One region of the Priestia sp. AB genome, then DNA from elsewhere that is predicted to be linked to it. Evidence: riboswitches for the same ligand, from Rfam matches in the RefSeq annotation. Region 1 holds a riboswitch; the other holds the start of a gene.
The links. A riboswitch is a leader RNA that binds a small molecule or an ion and turns the genes downstream of it on or off. The one in region 1 is predicted to bind S-adenosylmethionine.
Positions count from the first base shown of each region.

Region 2: another riboswitch for S-adenosylmethionine. It lies ahead of POF52_RS10890 (Na+/H+ antiporter NhaC family protein); the one in region 1 lies ahead of POF52_RS09015 (hypothetical protein).

Region 1 is NZ_JAQMYN010000002.1:540,918-557,393, reverse strand. Features, by position in the region: gene POF52_RS09065 (aldose 1-epimerase family protein) at 1-408, opposite strand, end outside; gene POF52_RS09060 (YndM family protein) at 550-996, shown strand; gene lepB (signal peptidase I) at 1,033-1,584, opposite strand; gene POF52_RS09050 (LapA family protein) at 1,776-2,111, opposite strand; gene POF52_RS09045 (YmaF family protein) at 2,789-3,127, opposite strand; partial or broken gene POF52_RS09040 (DUF1259 domain-containing protein) at 3,389-3,794, shown strand; gene POF52_RS09035 (M48 family metallopeptidase) at 3,991-4,743, opposite strand; gene POF52_RS09030 (hypothetical protein) at 4,997-5,239, shown strand; gene POF52_RS09025 (GNAT family N-acetyltransferase) at 5,443-5,949, shown strand; gene POF52_RS09020 (M20 peptidase aminoacylase family protein) at 5,997-7,151, shown strand; SAM riboswitch class I at 7,214-7,315, shown strand; gene POF52_RS09015 (hypothetical protein) at 7,384-7,626, shown strand; gene POF52_RS09010 (M20/M25/M40 family metallo-hydrolase) at 8,096-9,709, shown strand; gene POF52_RS09005 (VOC family protein) at 9,728-10,525, opposite strand; gene POF52_RS09000 (CotG/ExsB N-terminal domain-containing protein) at 10,679-10,981, opposite strand; gene POF52_RS08995 (GNAT family N-acetyltransferase) at 11,102-11,548, shown strand; gene POF52_RS08990 (MFS transporter) at 11,846-13,030, opposite strand; gene POF52_RS08985 (hypothetical protein) at 13,205-13,399, shown strand; gene POF52_RS08980 (NCS2 family permease) at 13,431-14,732, opposite strand; gene POF52_RS08975 (sensor histidine kinase) at 14,952-15,902, opposite strand; gene POF52_RS08970 (LytR/AlgR family response regulator transcription factor) at 15,920-16,476, opposite strand, start outside.
Region 2 is NZ_JAQMYN010000003.1:227,675-244,150, forward strand. Features, by position in the region: gene POF52_RS10840 (FAD-dependent oxidoreductase) at 1-1,153, opposite strand, end outside; gene POF52_RS10845 (YrvL family regulatory protein) at 1,395-1,832, opposite strand; gene POF52_RS10850 (DNA topoisomerase III) at 1,916-3,997, opposite strand; gene POF52_RS10855 (DUF2339 domain-containing protein) at 4,125-5,777, opposite strand; gene POF52_RS10860 (hypothetical protein) at 5,951-6,187, opposite strand; gene POF52_RS10865 (hypothetical protein) at 6,287-6,730, opposite strand; gene splB (spore photoproduct lyase) at 6,884-7,912, opposite strand; gene POF52_RS10875 (transcriptional regulator SplA domain-containing protein) at 8,024-8,272, opposite strand; gene POF52_RS10880 (LacI family DNA-binding transcriptional regulator) at 8,358-9,317, opposite strand; gene POF52_RS10885 (hypothetical protein) at 9,442-9,570, shown strand; gene POF52_RS10890 (Na+/H+ antiporter NhaC family protein) at 9,610-10,920, opposite strand; SAM riboswitch class I at 11,006-11,112, opposite strand; gene POF52_RS10895 (ABC transporter permease) at 11,214-11,981, opposite strand; gene POF52_RS10900 (ABC transporter ATP-binding protein) at 11,974-12,885, opposite strand; gene POF52_RS10905 (YtoQ family protein) at 13,056-13,496, shown strand; gene POF52_RS10910 (Ger(x)C family spore germination protein) at 13,650-14,861, opposite strand; gene POF52_RS10915 (spore germination protein) at 14,845-15,972, opposite strand; gene POF52_RS10920 (spore germination protein) at 15,976-16,476, opposite strand, start outside.

The DNA of each region.
Region 1 (16,476 bases):
ATACATATCGTCTTTATCTTCGTTCACTACTTTCCACTGAAAAGTTAATTGGTTATTTTCCAGACGGTAGCTGATTTCAACTGAACATTCAAACGGATATACGTCTTTAAAGCGGCCGTTTGTAGCAAATTGCAGCCGTGCCGTTTCGTTTGTTTGTTCGATCACGCTGAAAGCAGAATCACGTAAAAAACCGTGCTGTGGCAAAGAGTATTCGCGCTGATCAACGGTATACTGATCATTTTTTAATCGGCCTACGATTGGAAACAATACGGGGGATACTCGTCCCCAATAAGCGGGGTCTCCGCTCCACATAAACTGCAGGTCTTTTTCTTTATGAAATACTTCTACAACTTCCGCTCCTTTTTCTTCAATGGTGACTTTCAGTTCGCTATTTTCTAGTACAATCATTACAACATCTCCCAAATCATTCTTGTACGCTCGAGCAGCCTCAAACGTACTGGCTTTGCCTATATTATACCCTTCTTGGCAAAAAAGGTATTAATTTCCCTATTTTTGTTCAAATTAATATAGAAAAAGGAGGGTTCAAATATGAATCATGCAACATTATTGCTCATTAAATTTGCAGCGGCACTTATTGCGTTTGGTATAGGCCTTGATTTGTTTTTTGATGCAACCATCGGAGACATTATTTCCTTTAGCTTGCTAACGACAGTTGTGACATATTTAGTAGTGGATCGAATTGTACTGCCTCGAGTGGGCAACCGTGATGCCATTATTGTTGAATTTGTTCTAACCTATATGAGCGTATGGATTTTTGGAACATTGTTATTAGACAGCTACGTTCAAATTGCTTGGGGAAGTATTATTTCTTCAGCTATTATTACATTTGCCGAGGTTTTTGTTCACCGCTACTTATTCAACCATATTGAAACGAAACATACAGCGAGAACGCGTCCCGCTTTTAAGCGAAAACTAGCGTATGACACAGAATTTGCAGAAGAACAGCATGTAGAAAACAAGGAAAATCCAAAATAAAAAGAAAGCTCACTTTTGAGCTTTCTTTTTTATGTGTTAATGCATAAAAGTCATTTCTTTTAAAGGCCAGTATTTCATGTTGACTTCTCCCATGATTGAAGAGATAGGAGTAAGGCCAAAATGTCTGCCATCTCGGCTAATGCGTCTGTTGTCACCTAGCACTAATACGTATCCATCGGGTATCGTGCCGTCTTGAGACAGTTCGTACGTGGAAAAATTTTCAGTAAATCGCTCGTAAGCGGGTACTTTGGATAAATATTTATGAAGATGCGGTTCTTTTTTGACTTTGTTATTTATATACAGAACATCATCTTTGTATTCGACCGTTTCTCCTGGTAAGCCGACGATGCGCTTTACTAGAAAATCACTGCTATAGGGAGCTTGCAAAACGACAATGTCAAAGCGCTCCAGCTTGCTGTGTTTGTTAATAATAATTCGATTGCCTTCGTGCAAAATAGGCTTCATAGAATCGCCTTTTACAGTGTAGGGCTGAAACCAATAGTGCTGAACGACAACAGAAAGCAAAACAGTGCCGAGGATGACGCTTGTGTATGTAAGAATTTCACGCTTTAGTTTTTTATTGACCATAATGGATGAACACCTTCTTAACGGTAAGACTGTCAATTTAAGTTTTTCATAGAGATATAACAGTGTTGATTGTACCATTCAGAACTAAAGTTTTCCATATCTATCTGTTTATGCGTGTATTCCAAAAATATGCATGAGGGAACAAAAAAATGAAAAAAGCCATTATCCTAGAGAATAACGGCTTTTCTTTATTATAATTGAGCGCGCTCAGTTCGAGTAGCTGGTTGAATTCGTTCTTCTTCCACAACAGGCTCAACAGGCTTATGCTGCTTGATTTCTTCTTCCAGCTCAGCAATTCGCTTGTTTTTCTGTTTCACTTGTCCTCTTAGTTGAACAATTTTTACAAAGCTCAATGAAGCAGCAACAACTCCTCCAAACACGGCCGTTGTTAAGATAATTAAAATAAGAGGCCATTTTTGTGAACCAAATACATAGTTAAATTGTACAGGATCGTTGTTAATTACAGCTAAAACAGCGATGATAAGAGCAAATATAAGTCCTAAAATAAAAAAGCTCTGTCCTTTCATAAGCTGCACTTCCTTTCTTTGCATGGTCATTACAACTTTTACAGCGAAACTATCTTAAGCGTTTGCTATCTTGCTTATAGGTATACGTATCCACATTTAAACAAAATCAAACATTTTATTGATTATATATATCTTTCTTTCTTTTAAAATACAATATATCGATTGGTGTAGAAACTTTAACATGTCCAAAGACCTGTTATGTCGAGTTTTTGGAATAAAGAGCTGGCGTATCCTTTTTTGCTTAAGCAGAGGGAGAGACTTTCATTTAAATCATATATGTACAAAGAGGCTGGGAGATAACCAAATGGATCCAACCTAAAGACGAACAAATGAGATACATGAGCTGAACCGCTTATGACACCGCAGTTGATTTCCGTGCAAGGCTTCGCTTTCCGCGGGCGGCCGATGAGCCTCCTCGTCGCTTGTGCTCCTGCGGGGTCTCATCTGTCCCGCTTTTCCCGCAGGAGTCTTCGCCTTACCCTTCAATCAACTGCTAGAAGGAACGAAACAGATGAAGCTGTATTCAAGTAACAAAAAAACGAACCACTCATCAAACATGTTGATCAATGGTTCGTTTTTCACTTGGGCTAAGATACTTTTGTCCCAGCCTCACTTTTATTAAAGCGGTTATATGAACTCAAGCTGAGACTTTGGCTTAATTGCATTAAACTATTTCATTATCTATCGCCCGGAGCAGGATGGTCTACACCTTTGACATGATGCCGATGCTGGTTGTCTTCACTGGTATAAAAATCATAATAGTGAACGTGCATACCGTTGCCAATGGGAATAGCGGGACCAGAGTAGGCTTTGTAATGATGTGTATGTCCGTCTTCAAAAACAACATAGCCTTCTGTATAGTGAATGTGGCTTCCATCCTCGCTTTGAATTGGAGGAGACGTTACATCGAGGCACTGATGGACATGTCCTGACGCAACCGAAGTGTAGTCCACTGAGCCATGATTATGATGAGGAACAAATCCTGAAACAAAATCGTCTTTTCCTATCTTCTTCATTCTACTTCCTCCTATAAATTCAATTAAAATAAACTGTTTAAGTAAATTCTAAAGTCTTTAAATAGGCATCTGAATGTTTCTTTGTAGTTGAATTCAAAAATACATGCTATTGATATGAACAAATAAAAATAAATATGACTTTTTATCGTTTATATCTATAAAACGGGCAGATTTTCTGTGTGATTTGCTGTTTCTAATTGATGGATTTTACATACATTTATTAAGAAAGGACAAGTTATGATACGAAAGGAAGTCAGCATAATGAGTTGGGAAAATAAAAAGAGTCTGTGTCAGGAGTTTGCGAGAATTCTAGGTGGACAAGGCAGTTTAGATGAAAATGGCGTTTGTTTGGTACAAAAGTTTCGGACGATTCGTTTTAAAATTTTAGGGCGTCCAACACGCTCTCCATTATACTCCTCAATTTTTTACTTTTGAAGATTTAGATAGCAAGGGAAGAGCGCTAAATCTAGGTGAAACCGTGCTTTTGCAAGAAGAGGTAAATCCATTATTAACGGAGCTTAGAAAAAGAGATATTAAGGTTACGGCCGTTCACAACCATTGGCTATTTGAAGAGCCGAGAGCAATGTATATGCATTTTGAATCCGTAGAACCACCGTTAGATTTTGCACGAAAAGTAAGAGAAGCGTTTAGAGTATTAAAAGGATAAGAATCAGTTTATTCTTACTTACTGCTTTTAAAATTAGATTAATAAAACTTTAAACATGTATATTATATATTGGTTTATAAACTGCACTTGAATGAACCTATCAGGTTAACTAATTTTTGAGCAGTGAGATTATTCGAGTACTTCTATCGAAATAAAAAAAGCACGCGTTCGCCGCATGCTTTTTTTATGTATAAACTTAAAATGCGTTTAGGGTGTTATCGCTTAACCACTGTTTGCGTTCAGCTGCATCTTCGAATAACTCATCTGCATTTGTAAATTGAGAAGCAATGACATATTCAATTGTTGCAAGAGGAGCTGTTAGCAAACGCCAGTTTAATACGATGGTATTATCTTGAGTCGTAGCGTATTCTTCACCTAACTCATCCCACTTAACAGATTCAGGAGCATTGTTTGCTGCTTTTTTTACAGATTTCAAAGCTTCTTGGAATTTTTCACCTGCGCGGCCTTGGTACCATTCTGTTAATAGTTGTCCAATACCTTCATTTGTTTGCTGCTCGTTCCAGCTTTCAGGTACTGTAGCAATGAATTTTGCACGGAATGTCATTTCAGCCTTTGCTACATCTCCACGAACGATATTTAATCGGTATTGACGCCCTAGGTAAGGGAATTTGTCTCCCTCTTCAAAAGAACCAGTTTTAGCTGCAGAAGCTGCTGCTTTAGGAGCCTCTTTTTTAGCTGTTTCTTTTTTTACTGCTTCTTTCTTTGGAGCAGCTGGCTTTTCCTCAGCTGGCTGTGAACCGTTTAGTTGTTTTAAAATCCATGTTGCTTTGCGTGCGATGATTGAACGCACATTGTTTTCATTAAGACCTCTTGGGATAATAACTTTTACCCCTTCTTTGTCACAAATTTGCACCGTGATATCGGTTCTATTTGGAACGACTTCAATTTTGTAGTCAATTGTTTGATTGCCTGTTTGATACGTATACATAAAATTTTTCGTACTCCTTTCTACAAATCTTCATTTTATAAGCAAAGGTAGAGTTTGGTCAAATGAAAGAATAATCAGACAGTTATCAACTGCTGTTGCAGCGCCTTGCAGAATGATATGTATTCCAATATTTAGTGGAAAAGCGCCAATAATAATTGCTTCAATTCTTCTTTAGTTTTTACAAAAACATATAAAAATATGCCGATACTACTAATATAGATTAGACATTCTATGTCTTTAGATGGTATAGGGAATGAAAAATAAAAAAAGCGTTTCAAAGTTTACATGTGAAATGCTATATATGATGGTCATAGCATTTACTGTAATTGAAGTGACAAATTATTATCTTATCTTGAAACAAGAGCAAGCAGCCTCGATTATGCTAGTGATTACATTTCTGTTTGCTTTTCTTACAACTACCGTGTTCTATTTTATCATACGTCGCTCTATAATGGCGGTTGAAAATTTAACGAAAGTAATGAAAGGGGTTTCGTAAAGGGATTTATTGATATTTGTTCAGTATAATAAACTGTAAGTATTGGTTTTTATGATAGCTTTCATAGAAAGAGATAATGAAAATTGACACGTTATAAAAGCAGTTGTATAGTGAGTACGCAAGGAGGCAGTCTGTCTTTTTTAATTCCTAGTAAACTTATAAGCTAAATAAAATATTTAAGCACTACATAAGGAGACGAAGAGATGAAAAATGAATTCCGTTTGGCAACAAATGAGGACGCAGATAACTTATTGAACTTAACTCTACAAGCATATAAGCCTATTCGAGAGCTAGGCATTCCTTTCTTAGCAGCTACTGCTGATCTTGCTCTCGTTAAGAAAAATATTTCTCAAAACCTTTGCTATGTATATGAAGAAGAGAAAAGAATCGCTGCTACTGTGTCGATACGAATGCCTTGGGGAGAACATCCAGGTCCGTTTGCTGTTCCGCATCTTTGGTGGTTTGCAGTAGACCCGTCGTTTGCCAGGAAGGGTGTTGGATCTAAGCTGCTGCATCGAGTAGAGGAAGAGGTAATAAAAAATACGTTTAAATCACCAGGTGTGTCTTTAGGAACAGCAAAAGAACATCCTTGGTTAGTTGAAATGTATGAACGAAAAGGATATGTTCAAGCTAAAGAAAAGCACCTTGCAGAAGGTTATACGACCATATTTCTTTATAAAAAATTTAATAAGGTACACTCTTTGTCGTAAAAGATAGAGAAGTGATCCAAATTAAGAAATGTGAAAGAGTGATAAATATGACAGATCAATTACTACTAAATGAGTTAATAGACATACGCCGTGAGCTGCACCGGTTCCCAGAGCTTTCAATGAAAGAATATGAAACAACTAAACGTATTAAAAAGTGGTTAAAGCACTATGATATTTCTATAGCAGATGCATTCCAATTAGACGTAGGAGCAGTAGCAGAAATTGTAGGAGGAAAGCCGGGACCTACTATCGCAATTCGAGCTGATATTGATGCGCTGCCAATTGAAGAAAAAACCAATCTGCCATTTGCATCTGAAGTAAACGGAGTTATGCACGCATGCGGCCATGATTTTCATACGACTTCTATAATCGGAGCAGCCATTCTTCTTAAAGAGCGTCAGCAGGAGCTTTGCGGTACGGTACGATTTATCTTTCAACCGGCTGAAGAAACGGCTTCTGGGGCAAAAATGCTAGTTGAAAAAGGTGTGCTCGAAGGAGTAGAAGCGATATTTGGGATGCATAACAAACCGGATCTTCCTGTAGGAACCATTGGTATCAAACCGGGACCTTTAATGGCAAGCGTTGATCGTTTTGAAATTGACATCAAAGGAGTAGGAGGTCACGCGGGCATCCCTGAAAAAACAGTAGATCCGATTGCTGCTGCTGGTCAAATTGTTACTAGTTTACAAACCATTGTCAGCCGTAATCTCAGCCCCTTTCAAAATGTTGTTGTCAGCATAACTCAAATCCATGGAGGGAGCTCGTGGAACGTCATTCCTGACAAAGTAACGCTTGAAGGAACGGTGCGTACCTTTCAAGAAGAAGCGAGAGAAAAAATACCGGGTCTTATGAAACGAACTGTTGAAGGGATTGGAGCAGCTTTCGGGGCTTCAGTAGACGTTAAATGGTATCCATATCTTCCTGTAGTAAACAATGATGATACGCTGGAAAAACTGGCTATTAACGCTGCAGAGAATCTTAGTTATCAAGTCGTAGAAGCTGAACAATCGCCTGGAGGAGAAGACTTTGCCGTATATCAGCAGCATGTACCAGGATTTTTTGTATGGATGGGTACAGCTGGAGAATATGAATGGCACCATCCTTCTTTTTCATTAAATGAAGAGGCATTGCTTGTAGCAGCTTCTTATTTTGCTAATCTAAGCTTTCATTTTTTGAATTCATTCCATTACCGAAAAAATTAAAAAATTTTTATTTTTCTATTTACGGGGATGGAATTGTTTGATAAAATAAATTTTAAATTAAAAAGTTATCACGAGTGGACGAGAGATCTGGCTCTTTGACTCCACAGCAACCTACGAATGTAAGGTGCTCCTACCAGCAAAGCATGTGCTTTGGGTGATAAAACGGGTGAAAAACTCATTTTGCATCAAAGCAAAATGAGTTTTTTTTATTTTTCTAAAAGGAGAGGGTTTTATGAGTCATACAGCAGTTGCAGCACATACAGGAGAGAAAGCATTAAAGGAAGCAGTGAAATTATTAGGAAAGCATTATCAAGTAGCTTATCGTGAGTTAGAAACATTTTATGAAATTGTGGTCGAAAACCATGTTCGTACATATGCTGTAGGCATAGACATTAAAGATATACAAAAAGCAAATGAACTAGAAATTTATTCATCATGCTGTTCCAAGCTTGAGCGAGTAGGCTGTCTTTTATAGAAGAAGTCTGCTCGCGCCTCTATTTTTTAAGTGTTTTTAAATAGAAAGCATGGTTTTTGACAAGCAAAGAATCTGGTGGGTATAATCAATACTCAATAGGTTTTAAAATTAATCATAAATTGTCGAAATTTTTACACAAATTAAAGGTTACATTCGAAATGAATTGTGGTATGTTATAAAACAAGAATATTTTATGAAAGGAGCATTGAAATGGAAATGTCTCTTGAACACGGAAACGATGCAGGAAGCGAACAGCTTATTGATCGTATCCTAGACTTTTTAGAAGATGACCAAAAGTAAAAAAAGAGTGTGCGGTGCTATCCCTAGCCGCGCACTCTTTTTTTATCATGTGCGTAAAGGCAGCGCCATACTATTATACATAGGGATAGAATGAAAGGGTCTCTGTCAAAGGGATTGACGAATAGTTTTGTTTGATAGAAAATTTAGAAAAAGGAAAGAGATGAAGGGTATGTCGAACAAAACATCTTTGTATCAAACAAAAGCACAGTTAAAAAAACTTGTAAGCGAATTGGTTTCTATACCTAGCGTGACAGGAACGATGGCAGAAGTGGAAATGGCTGAATCGATAGCGTCGTATTTATTGAAGCTGCCTTACTTTCAAAAAAACGAGCAAGTCGAGCTTCATTCAACAGGAGACGGGCGATCGATTGTCACAGCTTTTGTTCAAGGGGAAAATACGAATAAAACAGTTGTACTAGTAAGTCATTACGATGTAGTGGATGTACAAGATTATGGACAGTGGAAAAAGGATGCTTTTCACGCTGATACATTAACGAGTACTTTTTATAACCATATGGAACAAGTTCCGGCGCACGTACAAAAAGATATGATAAAAGGAGACTGGCTTTTTGGCCGAGGAACGATGGACATGAAAGCAGGCATTGCCCTGCATATCAGTATGGTTGAACGAGCATGCAACGGAGAGTTTGACGGAAACATCCTGCTGCTGTCAGTGCCGGATGAAGAAGTAAATTCGCTTGGGATGAGAAAAGCAGTGCCTGTTCTTTTAGAACTTGCCCGCAAACATCAGCTGGATTTTTCTCTCATGCTAAATGCAGAACCCGTGTTCAGCCGCTATCCTGGAGATCAAACGAACTATGTGTACTCAGGATCGATTGGAAAAATCATGCCAAGCTTTTTGTGTTATGGAAAAGAAACTCATGTAGGGGAACCGCTAGCTGGTTTAAATGCTAATTTACTAGCTTCTTATTTAACAAAAGAAATAGAATTAAACGTTGATTTTTGCGAAAAAGTAAGAGATGAAACGAGTCCACCTCCTACGGTGCTGATACAAAAAGATTTAAAAGAAGAGTATTCAGTTCAAGTTCCGCACTCTGCCGTTGTATTATTTAATTTATTTATGTTAAACCGCTCTCTTAAAGAAGTAACAGATCTGCTGTTGAAATCGGCTGACAAAGCGGCTTTGAATGTAAAAAAACATTATAATAAAGCCGCTAGGCAGTACGCTGAGGGAATGGAGGGTTCATCTCGTGACGTGAACGTATGGACGTATGAAGAACTTTATACTCATGCAGTCAAAAAGCACGGCGAAAAATATGTGCACGAAATGGAAGCAGCACTTTTGGCACAAGAGGAGGATGACAGAAATAAAACCATTAAATTAGTAAACTCTTTAGCTGGTTTATGTAAAGAAGCAGCTCCGATGATGGTCTTATTTTTTACGCCGCCTTTTTATCCGGCCGTTTGTTCACATGATGATCCGTTTGTACAAGAGATTTTGTCAAACGTACAGGCAACTGCCAAAGAGCAATTCCAATTGGAGCTAGTTGAACAAAGTTATTTTGGCGGAATTTCGGATTTAAGCTATGCCAGCCTGCAGCATCCGCTTCATACATTTAACACGTTAGTAGCCAATATGCCCCTATGGAATAAAGGGTATCATATCCCGCTAGAAGAGCTAGAGGAGCTGAAGATGCCGGTGCTGAACATTGGACCGCTGGGAAGAGATGCGCATCAATGGACCGAAAGATTAGACGTTCAGTATTCCTTTGAAATTTTGCCTCATTTCATTTATCAAGCTATAAAAGAAGCACACAAATAAACATCCGTCCGCGGATGTTTATTTGTTGAATTTAAAAGAAGCTCCTTGTACGGTAATTTGTTGCGGTGTTAGAGCGTGATCCAATTCAACCAAAAATGGACGTTCTCCAACTTTTTTTAATGTATCATGGACAACACCTTGTGTTCCGCTGCAAAAAATAAGGTTTCCTCCATTGACATATAGTTCTTGACAACGTGCATCAAGTAAAGAGTCTTTGTAGCTTTCGCCAGACTGAACGTCCAGCAGTTTCGTCCACTTGCTGATGGATTCTTCGAGGTTATGTACAGCACAGTAAATATTTTTTAGCTGCAGCTGACCAGCTTGGTGGGAAGAAAGATCCGCTAGCTTTGGCTTGCGTTTTTCTTCTGGTTCACCCCATTCAATAAAAAAAGGAAGAGGCAGGGAATCGTGGTCAGCTTCAATAAAACACATTTTCCATTGAAGTCTTTCTCCATCATTGGTTTGGCGAGAACCCGCTACAGGACCTTTCACAGTGACGTTCTTGCTTTCAAGCTCTTTTATCAGCAAATCCATATCATCTGTACGAAGTGCAAATCGGCCAAAATGACCAAGCGGTGTATGTTCGTTAACAAGCTGCTGAATAAGGTCATTATCTGTAACGTTTTGAGCTAACGCGATATCTCTAAGCCCAAGCCATTCAATATAGCTGAGGTTAAAATAAGCCAAGGTGTTAAAAGTGCCCCATTTTTCATGGATGCCGCCTTTAATGACATTTATTCCGTATTCGTTTAGTTCTTTCTGAGCTTTAATAGGATCAGGTGAAAAATGAACAAGATGATCAAAAGATAAGTGCATGGATAGGCCTCCTTTTAAAAGAGATTCTTTCCCATTATTATACGTTATTTTCCTTTTCAAGAAGAGTAAAACGAATGATTATGTAAGGTGTAAAATAGAGAGTTTAAAAAAGCAAGCCGTGTACGTTTGAGACTCGACTTGCTTTTGAGTTATTTAGCGACGACAGCCATGTCCTTTAAAGCAGCAGCCCAATGATTTATTAAACCATGGATATGAGCAGCAAGGTGAACCGCATTGACAGTGGTGATGACGGCTAGAACGACGAGTAGAGCGATAAGTAGAACGGCGGCTAGAACGACGAGTAGAGCGATAAGTAGAACGACGGCTAGAACGACGAGTAGAGCGTCTTCTAGAGCTTTTACGTCGAGAATTTGGCTCTTGATACATAAATGTTTCGAGCTCCGTACAAGAGAGAGATTCTGCTGCTTCTCTAATTTTTTGAGCAGGGATATGCATACAAACACCTCCTTAGGGTCTAATTAAGTAGTACATAATAGAATACGTACCAAGAAAGCTTTTGGATATAGTGAAAACATGGAATTTGTCTAAATTTGTGAAAGAAATGGAGTGGTTTTCATGCTTCAAATCCTCGAACATCAAAGAGTGGATATCGCTCTTCAAATAGTAGCTGTGCAAGGAGAAGCTTATCAAGAAGAAGCAAGGCTCATTGGTTTTTCAGATATTCCTCAGCTTACAGAAAGCAAAGAAGATATTATGAAAAGCAAGGAAGTGTTTATCGGAGAAATGATTGAAGGTAAGCTAGCAGGAGTGCTGTCGTTTGAAAAAGAAAATGAGCGATTAACGATTTGCCGCCTCGTTGTGCGTCCTCGTTACTTTCGAAAAGGAATCGGAAGCTGTCTTTTAACACATGTACTTCAAAGATATTCTGAATGTGAATGTATAGTGTCTACAGCCGAAAAAAATACACCTGCGATTAAGCTGTACAAAGCGCATCAGTTTTCAATTATAAAACACACTGCAGCTGCTGATAACCTTGTGTTAGTAACGATGAAAAGAGATTAAGACATCGCTAAATTAATCTAAGGGCCAACAAATGAGCTACATGAGCTAGTAGGAATCGACTGTTGATTTCCGTGCAAGACTTCGCTTTCCGCGGGCGGCCTCTGAGCCTTCTCGTCGCTTGCGCTCCTGCGGGGTCTCAACTCTTCCGCTATTCCTCAGTAGTCTCCGTCTTGCTCTCCAATCAACACAGCTAGAATACTCATAACAATAAAAAAATCCGAACGCGTTGATTCTCCATCAAGAATCTCGATTCACCGTTCGGATCTTCTTTCGACTAAAATAATGTTGTCCCGGCCTCTACGATGAGAGTGTTTGCTCAGAATAATCTAGAGCTGTATGACGCTGAATCAGCAGTAAAGCAGCTAAAGTGACAACAGCTCCGATAATAAAAGGCAGCGTCATATTGAGTTTAAAGGCAAATGCACCAAGCAGAGGGCCAAAAATACGCCCTAAGCTATCCATTGAGGCGGTCAGCCCCGAAGCAGAGCCATATCCTACTTTGGTTCTCATTGTAATTAATGAGAGGACACAAGGACGAATAAGGGCATTTCCTGCTGTAAATATGCACAAAAATAAGGTAGCATTAACGGCACTAGAAGATAACAAAATAGACGTAAATCCTATTGCTGAAACTAATAAGCCAATGGCCATCAGCTTTTTTTCATTTCCTTTTTTAAATCGCTGCAGCACACCGCCTTGAATCAGCGCTTGAGTTAAACCGCTCGCCATAAACATCCATCCGATTGTCGTAGGAGTAGCATTAATTTTCGCTATTTGAAAAAATTGAAAAGTAGCTTCTAAACCAGCGAGCGTAAAAGTCGCTAAAAATGAAAGAACATATAAATACTTCATAGCTCCTTGAAAATCTGACGTGAAGTCATGCCATCTCGATGTCTGTACTTTATCAGCAGATTCTTTTCGTAAAGATTCTTTTCGTAAAGATTCTTTTAACGTAAAGAATGAGAACGCTGTCATAATCAGTGACAAGATACCAGAGATAACGAAGGGAACAAACAAGCCGAAAGATGAAAGGACGCCGCCTAATGCCGGTCCAAAAATAAAGCCTAAGCCAATCGACATTCCTAACAGTCCCATTGCTTTCGTTCGGTTTTCTTCATCTGTACTATCAGAAGCATATGCAAAAGCACAAGGAATAACAGCTCCTGCAAACAAACCTCCGATGATGCGCGACGTATACATTAAAGTCAGAGAGTTTTCTGCCACCGAAAAAAGAAAAAAGCTTGCGCTAAAGCCGAGTAAGCCCCAAAGTAAGATGGGACGCCGGCCTTTTATATCGGAAAGCTTCCCCCAAAAAGGTGCGGTAATAAAAGATGCGATCGAATAGCTAGCCATTAGTATTCCTAAATTGACCGTGCTTGCACCCGTGGCACGAATAACTTCAGGTACGATGGGGATGATCACTCCAAAACCGACAAATACCATAAAAATAACAAACATTAACGTTCCAAGCTGTTTGTTCATATGCAATTAAGCCCCTTTCTCTGTAGAACATGCCGTGAGTTTAGTATACCAAATACAAAGAAGTTTTTTACGTATATTTGGTAAAAAGCGTTTTATTTACAAATGGATAACTATGTTAATATTTACCTGTTGTGCTGAGGATGATACAATTAAAAGAAAAGGGACGTGAAGCGATTGCCAATATGGATTGTATTTGCTGGGATCATAGGCGGTCTTTTAGGGTTTGGGGCGCTAGTGGATTATATAGCTAAGAAGAGAAGTATCAAATTAGATCCAGAAGAAGGAATAAAGAATGCTTCTGATGCAGAACAAATCTATGTGGAAAATTATCTTTATCAAACAAAAGAAAATAACAATCACTTTCAATAAAAAAAGCTTGGAGACGAATCTCCAAGCTTTTTTAATGCGGTAAAAAGATGAGCTGATAGAGGAATAAAACAGCAAAGACATACACAAGCGGATGGACTTGTTTGCCTTTTCCTTTTACCAGCTTCATTAACGGATAAGAAATGAAGCCAAGCGCAATTCCTGTTGCAATACTTGATGTAAGGGGCATCGCTAGAACAACTAAAAAGGCAGGGAACGCTTCATCAAAGTCATTCCAATTAATTTTAGCTACAGCGCCCATCATCAAGCTTCCGACAATAATTAATGCAGGTGAAGTAATAGCTGCTACGCCAGAAACCGAGCTTACAACCGGACTAAAGAACGCTGCAACAATAAATAAAATGGCTACCGTCACACCCGTTAGACCTGTACGTCCGCCTGCTGCTACACCAGATGAAGATTCAACGTAAGCCGTTGTTGGGCTTGTACCAAATAAAGCTCCAATCGTTGTACCAAATGAGTCAGCAAGCAATGCTTGACGTACGCGAGGCATCTTATTACCTTTCATAAGACCGGCCTGTTGAGCTACTCCTACCATTGTACCTGTTGTATCAAAAATTGTAACAAGTAAGAAAGAAAAAACAACTGTGTACAGATCATGATGAATAACATCTCCAAAAGCGGCAAAAGGATTTGAAATCATTAAGCCGTCTGGAAGGTGAGGAGAAGCAAACAAACCTTTATCAAATGAAAGCTGTCCTCTAAAGAAAGCAATTAACCCCGTAATAATCATACCGAAGAATAAAGCGCCGTTTACATTTAGCGTATATAAAATGATTGTAATCGCAAGTCCAATCAGTGTTAAAACTACTTTTTCAGACTGCAAATCACCAAGTCCAATTAAATTTGACTTATTTGCAACAATAATACCGGCTGAACGAAGCCCGATAAAAGCAATAAATAAACCGATACCAGCACTAATCGCGTGCTTTAAATTGTTTGGAATAGCTTCAATTAATTTTTCACGAAACGATGTTAACGATAGGATGATAAAGATAATGCCCGCTACGAATACAGCTGAAAAAGCAGTAGCATAGTCGATACTTCCATTTGAACCAACAACTAAAGCAGCAAAGTATGCATTCATTCCCATACCGGGAGCAATAGCGATTGGGTAGTTAGCTGCAAGAGCCATCCATAGCGTAGCTACGACTGCTGAAATAATAGTAGCTGTAAATACTTGATCAAAAGGAACGCCGGCGCTGGACAAAATAACTGGGTTCACAATGACGATATAAATCATGGTTAAAAACGTTGTAATACCAGCTAAAATCTCCGTTTTAGCATCCGTATTATATTCTTTTAACTTAAACATAAGTAACCTCCAAAAATAACGAACATTAAAAGCAACATGATATATAATATTCGTTTTTTACTTGAAATGCAATAGATTTGCATATAAAAAATCAAAAACTAAAAAAGTGACGATAAAAGAGCTAAAACAAGTGTGAAATATTTCTTTTTTTCGGTGCTTTTTATAGTGTGTGCGTATAGAAGAGGCTCATACGAAAAAAAGCCGCTTGGGCTATAGCGGCTATGTTGCTTGTTTTGAGGAAACGACTATTGGAAATTTTATTTTAATGGAAAGAGTTAAATCGTTATACGTATATTCCAAGCGTCCGTGGTAGTTGGAAACAAGTTCAGAAATGATCCACGTGCCAAGGCCTTCGTGGCGTTCTTTCTTTTCTGTAACATGAAAAGAAGTAAACAAGTGATCTTGACGCTCTCGTGATAAAGGAGCAGTAGAATTGCTGACTTCTAAAATGTAAATGCCACTTCGGATCATACTCGAAACGGTTATCTCTTTTTTCTCAGAAGAATGAGCGGCTTCTAAAGCATTATGTAGTAAATTCATGGTGAGATTCATTTGGTCAAGGTGCTTTAAAGGCAGCTGTGATAACGGTGAATTTAATTGAACATTCATATGTATTCCCCACGTATGTGCTTGATTCTTGCTTTGATGTACAACAGAAGCAACGTGCGAATGTTCACCTTGAATATATGAATGGGTATCATTCAAAGCTTCAACGTAATCTTGAATATACTCTTGTGCCTGCTGTCTTTGATTTGTTTCTAGAAGATAGGATACGGCACTGACATGTTTAATAAAATCATGTCTTTCAGCCCTTAACGCTTGAAAAAGCTCATTGTTTTTTTGAATTTCACGTGAAGCACTGCTTTCCCGTTTGGTTACGAATATGTATTGTTGATAAGAGGAAAACATGTCGGTCATGCAACCAATCATTGCGATAACGGTTAGGGCAATGCTAAAAGGTGAAGATAGGCTAAATAAAAGCAGGAAAAAAGACGTCAGTACGATTGCTTTTTTTATAGTTAGTGAAGGAACCGTTTGATATTTCTTTCTCCATATAAAAAATGAACCAATTATAAAAGAACTAAGTAGGAGATGTAAACTAACAGGCAGGTCTTTAAAAAAGAGGAGCACGAAAACAGTTAGTAAAACTAGTGTGTAAAATAGTTTCATTTTAGATAGTCCCTCCTTTAAAAGTATTCTTTTTGCAAGATGTCTAAATTTGTTTTGGTGATTAAAGCTGTTTTTTCGGTGCTTTGAAACATCACTGAGTAGGAGTGCTTAGTATACAGGGAGAAATTTTGAATATAGGAAATGTTGATAATAAAAGCTCGATGAGACCTTAGAAAATGACTCGCTGTTAATTCTTTTTCAATTTCGTTTAATGATTGATAGGTACTAAATTCTCCATTTGTCGTTATGATTGTGGTAGAGCGACCTGTTCGTTCTGCAAATATAATATCTTGTTTGTTCAGCACTTGCATTTCGGTTTTTTGTTTTAAAATAAGCTTATCTCTTGTGTCAGTTGATTGTTTTTTTTGATGAAAACGCTGAATGCCTTTTAACAGACGCTCTTTAGAATAAGGCTTCATAATGTAGTCTAAAACGTTGAGTTCAAATGCATGAACGGCAAAGCCGCTGTGCCCAGTGACAAAGATGACTTGAATATCAAGTGCGTAAGCATTGATAAAGTCTGCAAGCTCATAACCTGATAGCTTTGGCATTTCAATATCTGTAATTAATAAAT
Region 2 (16,476 bases), on a different contig from region 1:
TTCGTCTTGTTTCTTCTTCATATACTACTTTTAACGTAATATTTTCGTACGTTGGCATGAATTCAGGTCGGTTATTCTCTGATATTGTGATACTTTTCACATTCATATCAAAAAGAGAAGCTGCTGTTTCTGTTATGCCGGTAGATGCAACATTGTAATCATAAATATGCAAGCCTGACGTTCCTTGTGTTCCCATGTACTTAATCGTTGGCTTAACAAGGTTTTGAGCTACTAATGTTCCCATTCTAACCGCATTGGTAGCAAGCGGAATATAGGCATGTTTCTTAATCGGATTGTAGTAAATGGCACAGCTATCTCCGGCAGCAAATATATCTTTTTTGCTTGTTTGCATATATTCATCAACCACAATTGCGCCGTTTGGAAGCATATCTACTTGTCCTTTTACTAAGTCTGTATTTGGACGGAAGCCAACACACAGAATAACAAGATCCGCTTCGTATTCGCCATCAGTTGTCATTACTTTTTCAACAGATCCCTCACTGCCTACAAATTTAGTAACCGCTTGGTTTAATGCTAATTTAACTCCTCGATTTTCAAACTCAGTTTCCATTAAATTCGTAAATTCTGGATCAAGATATTTATTTAAAATGCGATCAGCACTATCAATAAACGTCACTTCTTTTCCATACACTTCGAATGCTTCTACTAATTCTGCACCAATATAGCCCGCACCAATTACGGCTATTTTCTTCGCTTGCTTCGCTTTTTCAATAATGTGATTAGCATGCTGATAGTTTTTACAAAGCACAACATTATTTAAATCGATGCCTTCAAGGTTTGGAATAATCGGCCATGATCCAGTTGTCATCACTAGTTTATCAAATGTATCTTCAAATTCTTCGTTGGTTTCTAAATTTCGTACAGCTATTTTTTTACCATCTGTATCAATATTCGTAACTTCATGTTTCATTTTCATATTTACACCCATCTCTTGCAATTCAGACGGTGAAGAGTAAAATAAGCCATTTGCATCTTTTACGACCCCGCCTACATAGAGCGCAATTCCACAAGACAAAAATGAAACATTATCATTTCGCTCATAAACTGTAATTTTAGCTTCTGGATAAAGTTCTGCCATATTTTTTACTGCTGCCGTTCCTGCATGTGTACACCCTACTACTGCAATTTTCATAGATGATATCCCCCTTAGGATTATAGAAAATATGATATTGTGAAGTTTCTCACATATATTGTGAAATATTTCACATATCTTTTACAATTCTTATTATACAAACATGTTTGTCCTTTTTCAAGAGATATGTGAAAAAAATCACATACTTTTTTAAAAAAATATGTTACAGGGTTCTTTAAATAGCGTTGAAGCTTGATATGATGCGCTTTTCTTGCTGATACGCTGCTGATGAGAAACTTCATCAGCTTGTTTTTTTACGTAGAAATTCACTATCCAATGCACTCTCCATCAAAAAAAATAAGACGGATAAAAGAGTCACCGCTAAAATAGATACAGTGATGCCGCTCACAAGCAAGTCTGCTATATAAACTGATAGAAAAGTAAAAAATATATCCACAAAAGCTGCAGATGTTATAAATAGTACTCTATTCAGTCTGGCATTCTTCATTAAAAAAATGAGTGCCTTTGAAAAAAGCTCTGTGATAGAGCCAAATACAAAAATTAAAAATAGAAATAAACATATGGCCCAGTAGGACTCATATTCCACTCCCATTACTTTAAGGAAGCCTATAAAACCAAAAAAGTAGCTTACCATTAGTATCGCTAAAATGATTAGTACCATCGCTCCTACTATAAAGAACGCGATTAAACGATCCATTCCCCTGCTTTTTCTTTTCATTGTTCCACTCCACCTTACTTACTCATCACTTAATCCATATTATACGAAAAAAGTGCGATACCGTGGTATCGCACTTTTCTACATTATTTATCTTTTTTATCTTGAAGGGCTTGTTTTAAAGCATCACCCAAGCTTGAACCAAATGCTCCGTCATCATTGTATTTGTTAAGAAGCTTTCGTTCTTCTCGTTTCGAAATCTTTTTCTTTTTGTCCTCAGCTTTCTCCACTACTTGACATGAACGACATTGGAAGTAGGTACCCGCTTTTCCTGAGTGAATTTCCATTCGCTTATGACACTGTGGACAGCGTCGATTTGATAGTTTAGGATCTTTTGCGCGTCTATAGCTGCACTCAAGACTTGAACAAACGAGCACTCTTCCTTGCTTTGTTTTCTTTTCTTTCAAAAAAGAACCGCATTCCGGACATTTAGAGCCCGTTAAATTATGAGGTTTGTACGTTTGATTACTTGTTTTTACTTGCTTAACTAGCTTTTCTGTTTGTTCGCGAATATTTGTTAAGAACTCTTTTGCATTTCCTTTTCCTTTAGCAATTGCTTCTAAGTCACGTTCCCACTTAGCCGTAAGCTCAGGCGACTTTAACTCATCTGCTACTAGGTCAATCAGCTGCTTCCCTTTTTTGGTTGCGTGCAGACGATTGTTTTGGCGATCAATTGATTCATTCTGCAGAAGTTTTTCAATAATATCTGCACGTGTTGCCGGGGTACCTAAATTATGTTTTTCCATTTGTCCAAGAAGATCCGCTTCTGTATAGCGCTGCGGCGGCTCTGTAAATGCACTTTTCATCGTTACATCTTGAATAAGCAGCTTGCTGCCTTCTTCCATATCAGGCAGCTTCACCGTTGCTTCTGAGTCTCCACTAGAAACTTTTTTGAAGCCTGCATTCACGACTTGCTTTCCGCTTGCTACTAACTGTTCCCCGTTTACTTCAAGCTCTGCTTTAACCACTTCATACTCATATGCAGGATAAAATAATGAAATAAATCGCTTTGCAATTAAGTCATACAGCTTTCGTTCATCAGCTGATAGGTCCTGTAAAAACACAGGCTGATCCGTCACGATAATAGCATGGTGATCACTTACTTTTTCGTTATTAACCACTCGCTTTGGCAGCTGTGCATTTCTTAAAATTGGACGAACCTCTTCTTTATATACAGCAGAGATGCTTTCCAAACGCTCTTTCATAGTAGAAACCATATCTGTTGTTAAATAACGGGAATCAGTACGTGGATATGTGACTAACTTATGCTGTTCATATAGCTTTTGAAGTACATTTAATGTCTTCTTAGCAGAGAAATTAAAGCGTTTGTTAGCATCCCGCTGCAGTTCGTTTAAGTCATAAGGAAGCGGCTGCGCTTCTTTATGCATTTTGCGCTTAATTGTTTTTACAACTGCCTCGCCTGATAATTTTAAGTGCAGCTCTTTTGCGCGTTTTTCATCAAAAATGCGCTTTTCATTGCCCTTTTGCCAAGCTGCTTCAAAAGATGAAAACTGAGCTGTAAGCGTCCAATATTCACTAGGTTTGAATGTGTTAATTACCTGTTCACGCTCAATTATCATCGCAAGGGTCGGTGTTTGTACCCTTCCTGCCGATAATGGTTCTTCGTATTTAGTCGTTAACGCTCTCGTTACGTTTAAACCGATAAGCCAATCAGCTTCTGAACGGCAGACCGCTGAGTCATACAAGCGGTTAAACTCTTTTCCTGGTTTTAACTGTTTAAACCCATCACGAATTGCTTTATCCGTTTGAGACGAAATCCAAAGGCGTTTAAACGGCTTGTTCCAGCGTACCTTTTCCATAATCCAGCGGGCTACAAGCTCTCCTTCACGCCCTGCATCAGTCGCAATAATTAACTCTCCAATATCCTTTCTTTTTGCTAGATCGGATACTGTGCGAAACTGAGAGCTCACTTTACGAATTACTTTCAATTTCATTTTCTCAGGCATGATTGGCAGATCTTCTAATCGCCATGTTTTATATTGGTTATCATAATCCTCTGGTGTTTGTAATTCAACTAAATGACCAAGTGCCCATGTTACGACATACTTTGGCCCTTCAATATACCCTTTTTTTGTTTGTGTGCTGCCAAGTACGCGCGCAAGATCACGTGCTACACTTGGCTTTTCTGCTAATACAAGTGATTTCATTTTATGTATACCTCCAATTCACTTGTTCCATTATACATGATTGTATACCTTTTGTACGACTTCAGGATTAAGTTTACATAACACGATTATAATAAATAAAGCTGAAGAATTTCTCTTCAGCTTCTAGCTACTTCTTTTTATAAAATAGGCGTGAAATAATTAGACCGATAGCTCCTAAGACGATAAATAACAAGGCCCTTATAGCCATTGGGATAAAAGGTAAATCATATAAAACGAGTTTAAAAAGTGTTAAGAACAAAATGCCCACGCCGACATACGTTGCTGTTTTAAACGTTTTAAGTGATCCTATAATGAATGCAGCAATGGACAGCACTAGCCAAACGGCCGTCATAATAAGCGTTTGTGTATTAGCGGAAAGATCAGTGGTTCCAGCGACCGTCACTTCCGTAGCAAAAATTAAAGAAAGAATAGAAAAAACAATACTTCCTCCAATTTTGAACGTATCATGCTCATCTTTTTCTGTTTTTTGAATGCTGATCCATATAAATACTAGAATAGATGCTAACACAACAAGCCAATTTAATGTCGGAAGAGACAGCACTTGTTCGATTGGTGTAACTAAGATATACGTTGCGCTCAGTATATAAATCGTATAAGAAAACAGTTGATGAAGAAGATTTTTGTACGTCATGGCGATATAGTAAACCGCAAGCCCTTGAATCACATATAAAATCACTCCTTCTCTTAAATCGACGAGCTGATGAATAAAAAACGCTACTGCAACAATTAAATAGGTGATAAAAAATTCAAATTTCTCTTTAGAACTTCTAACTGCGTAAGCACCTAATACGTAAATAATAACTAACGCAAGCAGCACCATTGTAGTCGTACCATCGTCAAAAACGGCGAGCAGCCAGCAGTATGTAACTGCTAAACTCGATAGAAGGGTAAACGCATATATTTGCAGTACGGACTTTGATAGAAAAAAACTAGAAAGTAAGCATAAATGCTGAATAAGAATCGCCATACCTAATAACTCTTTTACATCATTATCACCAACAAACGAATAATAAATGAGTAGCGTAAGATTTAGTAGTACCGCCGAAAGTACATATAAAATAGAATATTTTTGTTTGACTGCCACATATAAAAAAGCTATATACAGAAACGTTTCATAGCCGATGAAAACAAGCGCATTAGGCGAATTACTTTCAATAAGAAACGGAACTAGTACGCCTCCCACGGCGCTAATAATACCTAGCGCCTGCGAACGATAAAAGACTGTTGCTGCAATTCCTAAGATGATCCAAGTCGCATTTAGCATAAAAGCCAGCGTTGGTCCTGCTAAATGGTATAGGCTATGCATGGCAAACGTCGTTAACATGAGAATAGGAATAGCTCCTCCTACAAGTACTTGCCCGAGCACCAGCCTGCTCTTTTTAGTTTGAAAATGACCTGTCACAGCAAAACCTATCGAAACCACAAAGCCGAGAACAACTTTTGCTTTTTCATTCATTAACCCATAGTCAGAGGCTGCTTTAAATCCCCATAACACGCCAATGATAAATACAAAAATAAAAATTCTCGGCAGCCATGTTTGAAAAAGAACTTTTTCCCAATCAACAGGCTCTTCTATTGCCTGTGAGCTTTTAGCTGCTGTTTGAGCAGGACGTTTAGTCGTCTCCTGGCGCTGCTTGGGAGGAGCGTGAACTGCTGGTCTTGGGGAATTTGTTTTATATACGAGCGACTTTAGCTTGGCTACGTCTTTTTCTAAACTGCTTATTTTTCGTTCAAGTTCTTCTATTCTTTCTTTTTCCATTTTCTCTCACCCTTTCTCTTTAAAGTATTTGTGATGTTTATATGTATATCTAACAGAACTTAACTATTATACCATTAAAAGGAATATCACTTAGAAACATTCTATTTTTAGCAAAAAAAAATACAGCGCCCTTTTCAAAAGAAAAGTTCGTTGTATAGGAGGTGCTGCATTTTTTATGTCACTTTCTCGCTGTATGTACTATGAAATCCCGCTTCGATGTGGGCTACTTGAAAACTATGGTGACCAATTAAATATTTAACAATATCCACACGGTCAATTTTACCGGGCTTATTGTTCATTGCTTCTCGCACCATAGATTGAAATGTTTCTTTGCAAAACTTCTTTTCATGAAGCAGAATCGTTTCACAATACTCTTCATGGTCTCCCTCTGAAATACGATAATAATGCATTTCTTTCACCCCTTTTTAATGTTATATCTATTACATACCCCAAATATTGCTATTTTAACAAATTAATTTTATTATTCTTTATTTTCCCATGTATATGGTTTATAGGGCAACGTTTCGAAACTCGTCGTTATAAATGCTAATTTGAAGCCGCTGAGAAAAACGTTCTTGTTCGATATATGTTTCAGGCATTAATCCAACAGGATATACCTTAGGGTTTTCGCCACTTCCTAATATGTATACATACATCTTTCCTTCGCTTGTATATCGAACCTTCGTCGAAATGCCCCCTTGCCCTTGAAGAGGCGCATACACAGCTCTTACATTATCTCTTATTTCTTGTACAAATCCATGCAGTTCAATATCAGAATCATAATAATGGTTTGCTTCATACAAGCCGTAAATACGAGACTTATCGATATCACATAATATGTTCCAAAATTCAGATAAATCTTCTTGGAACAACACTTGAATAAAATTTCGTGCAACTTCTTGCTGTTCGCTTGTTAATTCTTTTGTTAGCGCAAACTCTTCATTTTTTAACATCTCAGTCACCTCCCTTTTGTATGTAATACGACAAGAGATAAAAAAAACCTCTTTTTTTCAACTTATTAGCAACCAATTTATTTTTTCACATTAAAAATTGAAAAGCTATCTCGACTAAGATGTCAGAATAACTTTTCAATTACTGTAGAATAATTACGTAAAATATTCGATTTTTGCATTTGGAAAATACTGATCAATGTAATATTCTAATGTTTCTCTTAATTCTTGTTCTTCATCTTTTGCGTATACATATTTTCCAATTCCGTAACGCCCCCACTTGTAGCGGCGCTCCTCTTCATTCATCTCAAGCTTTGTTTTCGGATAATTTTTCTCGATTACCCGCTTGGCCGGCTTGGTAAAGCGATGCTGAATCATTTCAAACGTAATATCATCTCTGGACTCCTCAGGTATAGAGGCGTCAAGCTTTTCAAACAACTGACGGTATCCCTCTTGCCAACCTTCATGAATGTAAATAGGCGCCACAATAAAGCCAAGTGGATATCCAGCTTTTGCAACTTTATTAGCAGCTTCAATCCGGTAATCAAGAGGAGATGTACCGGGTTCAAAGTTTTTTATAACATAATCTGCATTTATGCTAAAGCGGAAGCGCGTGCGACCATTATGTTTAGCATCCAATAAATGATCCACGTGATGAAATTTAGTCACAAAGCGCAGTTGACCTAGTTCACTTTCCCCAAAATATTCAATCGCGCGCTTTAATGAATGTGTTAAATGGTCAATTCCTACGATATCAGATGTACAAGCCGCTTCAAATCGCGTTATTTGAGGGGCTCTCTCCTGCATATATTGCTCTGCTTGACCTAATATTTCTTCAACATTCACGTACGTGCGAATATATGGTTTGCTTCCCATTGTTGTCTGTAAATAACAATAGTGACAGTGCCCCATACACCCTGTTGCAAATGGTATTGCATATTCAGCTGACGGTTTAGATGTATCAAATTTCAATGTTTTACGCACGCCAACTACTAAAGTCGACTTGGCATTGCGGTATTTTTGCAAATCATTTTTTCCCGGTATATTACGGACTTGATTATGAGAAGTTGTTTGACGAATCTCAATTCCCATCTTCTCAAATTTTTCTTTTAATTGAACACCAAGCGGGTACTCCATTGCCCCTGGCTCAATATATACTAATTGAGGTACAAAAGGTTTTATCATCATGTACACTTCCTTTTTTCTAATACTAATAGCGTTTGAAAAATAAAAAGACTCTATCCTTGGTAATTATTTTTCAAACAAAAAAGACTCTCTGTTTAAGAGAGCCTTGCGTCAGTCATATTGTTCATAATCAAATATCTTATTATACATTTTTTCAGCTTCTTCATACGTTGAATACACGGCATCATCTTCAGCTAACAAATGGTAAGACTCATGTAAAAACAGCGCCTTTTCACCTTTATTTTCAGGGTGTTCAACAATTTCAGCCTGATTAATATTCGCAACGTTTGCCGTATGAGGATTTCGGTAAATAACAAATACTTGATCTCCCACTTGATATTCTTTTTTCTCCACGATCATCATCCTTTTCTTCTTTCTTTACTCGTATGATGTCCGCTTTTGCTCATTTTATCCGGTAAAAACACCTCATGGCATCATCAAGAATTCATACGCTTTTACGCTCAATAAACCGAAAAGGGAGCTCAATTTTCTGAGGAACCTTGCTTCCCACTAATGTAAAAAGCGTTTCTCCCATTTCCTTAAGAGGAAGTTCGATCGTTGTTATTTGTAAATAAGAAGAAAGCGGATGATTATCAAAACCAATGATAGCTAATTCACCAGGAACTGAAATACCCGCTTGTTCGCACTGAGCTTTTATTCCGATAGCGACTTGATCGTTTGTTACTAAAAGCGCCTGAGGCCGATTTTTCATCTGCACTAGTTTTTCAACCACTTTTTCACCATCTGTCACGTTCAAACAGCCTTGAAAAACCCATTCCGGATGATAAGGCTGATTTATTCTTTCTACATATTCTTTGTATGCTTGTTGCCGCTGTTGACTATTCGTACCCGTCATTCTTCCAATACAGTAGCCAATATCCGTATATCCTTTTTCTTTTAAATACAGGAGCGCCTGCTTAAAAGCTGCATAATGATCAACGTATACGGAGCGAATAGAACGATTCTGTACGTTTTCGCACACGGCTATTGGACCGTACTGCTGATAATATTCAATCGTGCTCCAGCTGCTTGCTCTAGAACAAATAATCACTCCATCAACTTGCTTTGTTTTTAGCATATGAAGCGCTTCTTCTTCTTTTTTCACATCATAGTTCGTCTGACAAATAACAAGCTGATACTGCTTTTCTAACGCCTGAGATGCCACTCCTTCTAAAAGCAGACTAAAATACGGATGATTAATAAAAGGCAAGACGACGGCAATCATATTTGTTTTCCCTTTTGATAAGTGAACAGCATTAATGTTTTGTTCATAATTAAGTTCGTGAATAACCTGCTCTACCAGCCGGCGTTTTTCTTCTTTTACATACGGATGATGATTTAGCACCCGGGATACAGTCGAAACAGATACACCAGCTTTTTTTGCGATATCTCGGATATTTGTCATGTTTTCACCTTTTTCTCTTGCGCTGAAACGCGTTTCATACTTTATTCTCATTATAAAGTGAAACAGCAAGAAGCTAAACCCGTTACCATCGTGTTTTTACTCATTTACGTAAGGAGGTCATTTCATGGGTATTTTATTATTCATTTTATTATGCGGAATTGAAATTGGAGGAGCGGCTTATGCACTTAAGCAGAACGAGACGCTTTGGAAGGAGTTAGATGATGAAAAGCCGACTGATTTTTTTAAACAGTAAAAAACCCTTAAAAAGAACATTCTTTTTAAGGGTTTGATATTACGCAGCTTCTTTAGATGACTTTGACTTTTTATTTAAACGAGGAAATCCAATTACAATTGCAATGATCCCGCAAACCGCTGTTAACATTGGGTAGAATGTAAATGGAATAATCTCAATCGGTGAAACTTTAGCAAATCCTGCTGCGAGAAGCATTTGTGCGCCGTAAGGAATAAGCCCTTGAACGCTGCATGAAAACAAGTCAAGCAGACTGGCTGATTTACGATTATCAATTGAATACTTATCAGAGATTTCTTTTGCTAACGGACCTGCCGTAATAATTGAGATCGTGTTATTAGCCGTTGCTAAATTTGTTAAACTTACCAGTCCAGCGATGCTGAATTCTCCGCCTTTTTTCGTTTGGATACGTCGTGTTAATAAGTTCAATAAGAACTGAATACCGCCATTATAGCGAATAAGCTCAACCATTCCGCCGATTAGCAGAGATAAAATAATTAACTCTGACATTCCGCCAATACCTTCTGTCACAGTTTTAGCAAGAGAAGAAAGCGTGTAGCTTCCGTCAGCTAATCCGATCACGCCGGCCAATACAATTCCTCCGGTTAAAATACTTAATACGTTTGCACCAAATATCGCAGCGACTAAGACGCCCACATAAGGTAAGATTTTAAACCAGCTGAAGTCTTTAATTTCTACTGATGACGTGTTGCCTAGCGTCATTACAAGCAATAGAATCACTGTAACAATCGCTGCAGGAAGTACAATAAAAAAGTTCACTTTTAATTTATCTGACATATTTGTTTTTTGCGTACGAACTGCTGCAATAGTCGTATCAGAGATTACGGATAAATTATCTCCAAACATTGCACCACCAACAACGGCAGCAATTGCCAATGTAATGGATACATGCGCTTGCTCACTGATCCCTACAGCGATAGGCCCTAGCGCTGCGATTGTTCCCATTGACGTTCCCATCGAAATTGAAATGAATGCGCCAATAACAAAGATTCCGACTACGACTAAGCTTTGCGGAAGCACAGACAGAGCTAAGTTTACCGTTGAATCAACAGCTCCCATGCCTTTAGCCACTTGAGAAAAAGCACCTGCTAAAATAAAAATAAGCACCATAATAATGATATCAGGATGTCCTGCTCCTTTAGCAAAACGTTCCACTTTTACATTAAGTGAATCTTTGCGGTTCATAGCCAGCGCCACAATGGCTGCAATGATAATGGCTACTAATACAGGCAGCTTATAAAAATCTCCCGTTATAATTCCTGATCCGACAAACAGGACTAAAAAGACGCCCAGCGGTAACAGCGCCCAGCCGTTTCCTTTTTGTTGTTCCATTCTTAACACCTCTTGTTTACGTAATAAAAAAAGACCTCTTCTTATTGATAAGAAGAGGTCTCTTATTTGTATCATAAGATTACCCTTCTCATCTTCCAAACGAAACATCGTCTGCTGGATTTGGCACCGCACTGCGTACAGCCAGTTGCCGAGACATCATAGGGCCAGTCCCTCCGTCTCTCTTGATAAGAAGTTTATAGTTGTTTTAAAAATAGTCTTTCACTACTGTAAGCTCTTTTTATTTAATTGTCAAATGCTATTTTAGAAAAATATATAGTGCGAAAATTCTCACATCAATTAGCTACGTCTCGTTTCAAAAACGCTGCCCATGCCACGCCCATAAAGAAGACAAAATGCGCCACCAAGATGAAAATGGAAAATGGAATTGTCATGCCGTCAAACATCGTCTTCATTCCGTCCATATACTGCACAAAGTTCGTGTTGGCGAACAGTAAAAATTTCCCCCACCATAAACCAAACTGTGATACTAGTCCTGTTACAGCTTTCGCCCCGATACTTACGACAATAGCCAGACTGGAAGCAAGCGCGCTGTTTCTAAATAAAGACGACAGCATGAATGCGAACGTCATCATCATAAACGTTTCCATATACGCACTGTCATACGTAAGCGTAATATTTTTAAGCAGCTGCGCATCTCCTTCTAGACTGGTAAATCCAAAGAACAAGGCTCCCCATACAAACGAAAAAAGCAAATAGCTCAGTAAATAATACAAGCTAATTAAGATGAGGGTTAGGTACTTGGATGCTAAAATCGTTGAACGTCTAGCAGGGCGAATTAAAAGAAGCTTAATGGTACCTGCCTCAAACTCTTTTGCAACCATTGACCCTCCAACAGCAAGAGCGAAAAATTGAACGAGAATCAGCATACCTGAACTAAATGACAGGAAGTTCAAAATGTTGTCTTCTGTTCCTGCACTGTTTGCTACTTTTTTCATTAATAGAGCCATACAAAGAGTTAAAATACCGATGGTAATAAACGTGACTTTTGTGCTTCTTTTGTGAAACCATTTCATATGTTCATTTTGAATTAGCTTAAGCATGGTGCTCTCCTTCCGTAACGGACATAAACGAATCTTCAAGCGTCTCATACACAGGAGTGATTCGGTAGACTAAAATATCGCTGTCCACTAATTTTCTATTTACAGCTGGAATTTGTTCTTTTACAATCGCCACGTCGATAATATGTGATCTTATCGTTACTTCAAATTCTTGTGATAAAAGATCCGTTGCTTTTTGCGCGTCAGACACCTCAAATTCTACGTACATTCCTTGGTCTTGACGATTTGGAGATAGATCTTGAATGGCTTTTAACTCACCGTCTTGAATAATGCCAACGCGGTCACATAATGCTTCTACCTCTTTTAATAAGTGGCTCGCGATTAAGATTGAAATTCCTTCTTCCCTGCAAAGCGTTTGTAAATATGTACGAAATTCTCTCATTCCCGCTGGATCTAGACCATTTGTTGGTTCGTCTAGTAAAAGCAATGCAGGCTTATGTAAAATGGCTTGAGCTACTCCTAAACGCTGTCTCATCCCAAGAGAATACGTCTTCACTTTTGCATGAATGCTGTTTTCAAGCTTTACTAAAGCAATCACTTCATCCAAGCGGTCTGATGTGATCCCTTCATGCATATTCGCAAAGTGTTTTAAATTTTGATAGCCCGTCAGATAATCATAAAACTCAGGGTTTTCAATAATCGCTCCAATTGATTTCATAGCTGAAGTGAACTGTTCTTTTAAAGGAAACCCATTGACGGTAATTGTTCCCTTTGTTTCTTTAATGAGTCCTACTACGGTACGAATTAACGTTGTTTTTCCAGAGCCATTCGGACCAAGCAATCCGAAAATCTCACCGCGCTCAACCGATAAGGATACATCATGCAAAATGGTTTTCTTCCCAATTACTTTACTGACATGATCTACTTGTAGCACTGTTTCTGTCATCATGTACATCCTTTCTTTAATTAGCAATACGCCTTCTATTGTTTCTCTTTTTTAACTATTTGTCTACTATAACCTTATTTTTGGAAAAGTAGCCCATTCAAATCATTCGTATTATCCGCTTACATTTGATAAAATAAAACAAACTTTAGTTAGAGGAGGACTTCTACATAATGAACTTAACCGTATACCTTGCTGGGCAAATTCACGATAACTGGCGAGACGAAATTAAAAACCAAGCAGAACAATTAAACCTTCCCCTCACCTTTGTCGGTCCCATGACAGACCATGACCGCTCCGACAACATTGGAGAAGAAATTTTAGGAAAACAGCCTAACGCTGTCTTAAAAGATGAAGCAGCTTCTCAAATTAATAATTTACGTACGCAGGTGCTCCTTAAAAAATCTGATGTGGTTATTGCTTTATTTGGCGAAAAATACAAGCAGTGGAACAGCGCAATGGATGCGGCGACAGCTATTGCATTAGATAAACCGCTAATTTTGGTTCGCCCTGAAAAACTGCATCACCCGCTTAAAGAACTGTCAAACAAAGCCCAAGTTGTAGTCGAAACGCCAGAACAGGCTCTTCAAGCATTAGCTTATATTTTTGAATAACAAATAAGAGCTGTCGGTTCTGGACAGCTCTTATTCTTCATTTATCCCTCAGGCTCCTTACTGGGGGGAATGTTTTTTTAGCAAGCTCTAAGGCTATTCCTTTTAGTTTCTTTCATTTTCAACATCAAAACAAGCCAAATTGTACTTAGCTGCTCACTTGTTTGATCCTGACGTTCCATAATCTTTAATCATTAATTTTACATCATAGTTAATTGGAACTTCACTAAATGTTTGATCCCAATTGTCTTTAACCCTCATCCAGACTTTGGGCCTCTTAATTCTCAATTGATTTCCGAACCCGGCCACATCGACTTTATATTCTTTTTGCATTTTTTCTACCGTGTTTTTTACAAGATGCTCGACTTTTTTTTCTGAGTTTTTTTGCACCTTCTGTAAAAATTGATTTTTTAAAGGATTTCCTGAGACCACCCAATTTTCAGATAGCCTCCCCTCCGATTCAATATGTACATCGAAGGAGATGCTATTTCCTTTAACATAAGGTTCGATATGACTTTTCATAGATTCTATTTCGTATACAATCAGCTGACCGGTCTTTTTATCAAAGCTTTTCACTAGCCCGCCTTTCCCTTTTCCTGTGATCCAAGTCAGACCATCTAGTTCTTCTTCGTTCAAAAAACCGATCATTTTGTTTGTTTTCCCTTTAATTATGGCAGCACCAGCAAATTTGATTTCCCCATTTGCCGATAATACATTTTGCAATAGAAAACTAGTCCCTGATTCAATATTGCTCTCTAATTTAATGAGCGAAGTGGGAGGTAAAATTCTCGTTGTTCGATACGCATTTTCCACCATTCCAGCCAAACGAAATGCCGGGATTTCTCCTGCTGTCTTCGATTCTAGCCCGTCCCTAGCTCTCCCTTTACTAATAAGTACAAGACAGCTTGGTCTAATCTCATTATCACGAAGAAACTCATTCACTAATTTTCCTAAGCTATACGTTCTTGCAAGAGCCTCGCCAATAATAATTACTTTTAGATGTTGGCTGGCAATCGAAGTCTCTCTTCTCAATGATAATTCACGGGTCATTTGATGAATAGAATCTCCCGTTTCAGCCATATTCACGTAAGCCTTCTGCTGAGATCCTCCTTGGACAGTTGTTGAACTTGCCACTTGCGGGGTGATCAGTTGGTAGGTTGACGTAATCAAGTTCCTTTTGGGATACTCTTCTTGTTCATCAAATTCTTTTTCAGTCATGGACTTGTTAGCTTTATCAAGAGCCATACCTACTCCTAAACTTCGTTCTTCAATTTCATGACTGCTCCAGCAGCCCGCCAGAGGAAAAAGCAAAAAAACAGAAAGCAAAACCGATAAGAAGAACCGTACGTGATTAGAGGCTTGTCTCATACTTTCTCCCCTTTATTTTTGAAATGATAAGAAGCAGTACGGGTAAAAAGCCAAATAAAATCAGGGCAGCATCGCCAACCATATCTCCTAATTTAAATACATCATTGATATTTCTAGGGATCATGGAAATGAGATAAATAACCGGAAGCACACCATACATAAATGGATGGATATTTTTTTTAAAAAGCTGAGACAGTCCTAATGAAGCAGCGTAATGGTTAACATTAAAAGAAGTAAACATTTGCATAATCCATACCACCAGCAACAAGGAATCAAAGCGTTCAAATATTAACCCAGTTAATTCATAACTTCTTATTAAATCAAGCGTAGGCCACGTTCTCGTAACCACTCCATCTACTGAGAACGCTCCGATAACCATCACGACGGTAATAACATAAAGAAGCAAAGGAATCGCAGTACCAACCAGTACAGCTTTTACTGCTTTGTTTGGTTCTTTCATGAATGCCAATATTAAAAGCATGAATTCAGGCCCAGTAAACGCAAGAGCTGTTGTCCTTATCCCTTTTAGCACCGGTGTGATACCTGAACCTAGTACCGGGCGCAGATTATCCACTTCAAATATTTTGATACTCATAAAGGCAACAAGTAAAAAAAGAATAACCGTAATAGGTAATATAATTTCAAATAGACGAGCAATTGGATTTATTCCCCCTCTTATCAGATAGAGACTTGCCCACATAAATGGCATGATTATAGCCCATTTTGGGGTTCCTTCCAACAATAGATATCCAGTTACCTCTGCCAATGAACGAGCATGAAACCCACCAAGTGCCAAAAAATAACCTATCATGAGGAAACTAAATAACTTGCCTATCCATTTCCCTACAATTTCTTGGCTGTATTGATAAAAGGTTTTTTCAGGGAAGCGTTGACTTAATTTCACCATGATTACCCCTGCTATCATGGTGATTATCCCCCCTAAAATAACAGTTAGCCAAACATCTGGTGTTTTCACTTTTTCCGCAGCTGCCCGGGGCAAGGTAAGAATCCCTGTTCCGAGGATAAAGTTGGTAATAATAATAGTTGTTTGAGGCGTCGTAATACGATCTTTTGAATTTATCATTTCTAACAGCCCATTTCCTTTCATCATAAGCTACCCTTTTCGCAGAGGATCTTTGGTGTGCATCATCTTTGGACGCCGTTTCATCATCATCAGAGGCATACGAACTACCAAGTCTTTCCATTCACTTAAACGATAAGGAACAGCTGGACTCATATAAGGTACGCCGAAACTTTTTAGTTTCACTAAATGGCTCATCATAAAAAGGAAAAATAAGATGACGCCATATAATCCAAGTATGGCAGCACAAAGCATGGCTACAAACCGAAGAATACGCAATGTGATTCCTACACTATATTGCGGAATAGAAAACGATGAAATGGCAGTTAACGCCACTACAATCACCAAAATAGGGCTAACGATTCCTGCCTGCACCGCAGCTTCTCCAATGATTAACCCACCGACAATCCCCATTGCTGGACCAATTGGCTTCGGCAACCGGAGTCCGGCTTCTCTCAAAATTTCGATCGATAGTTCCATAAATAAGGCTTCGATAAGGGCGGGAAACGGAACACCAGATCTTGATCCTATAAT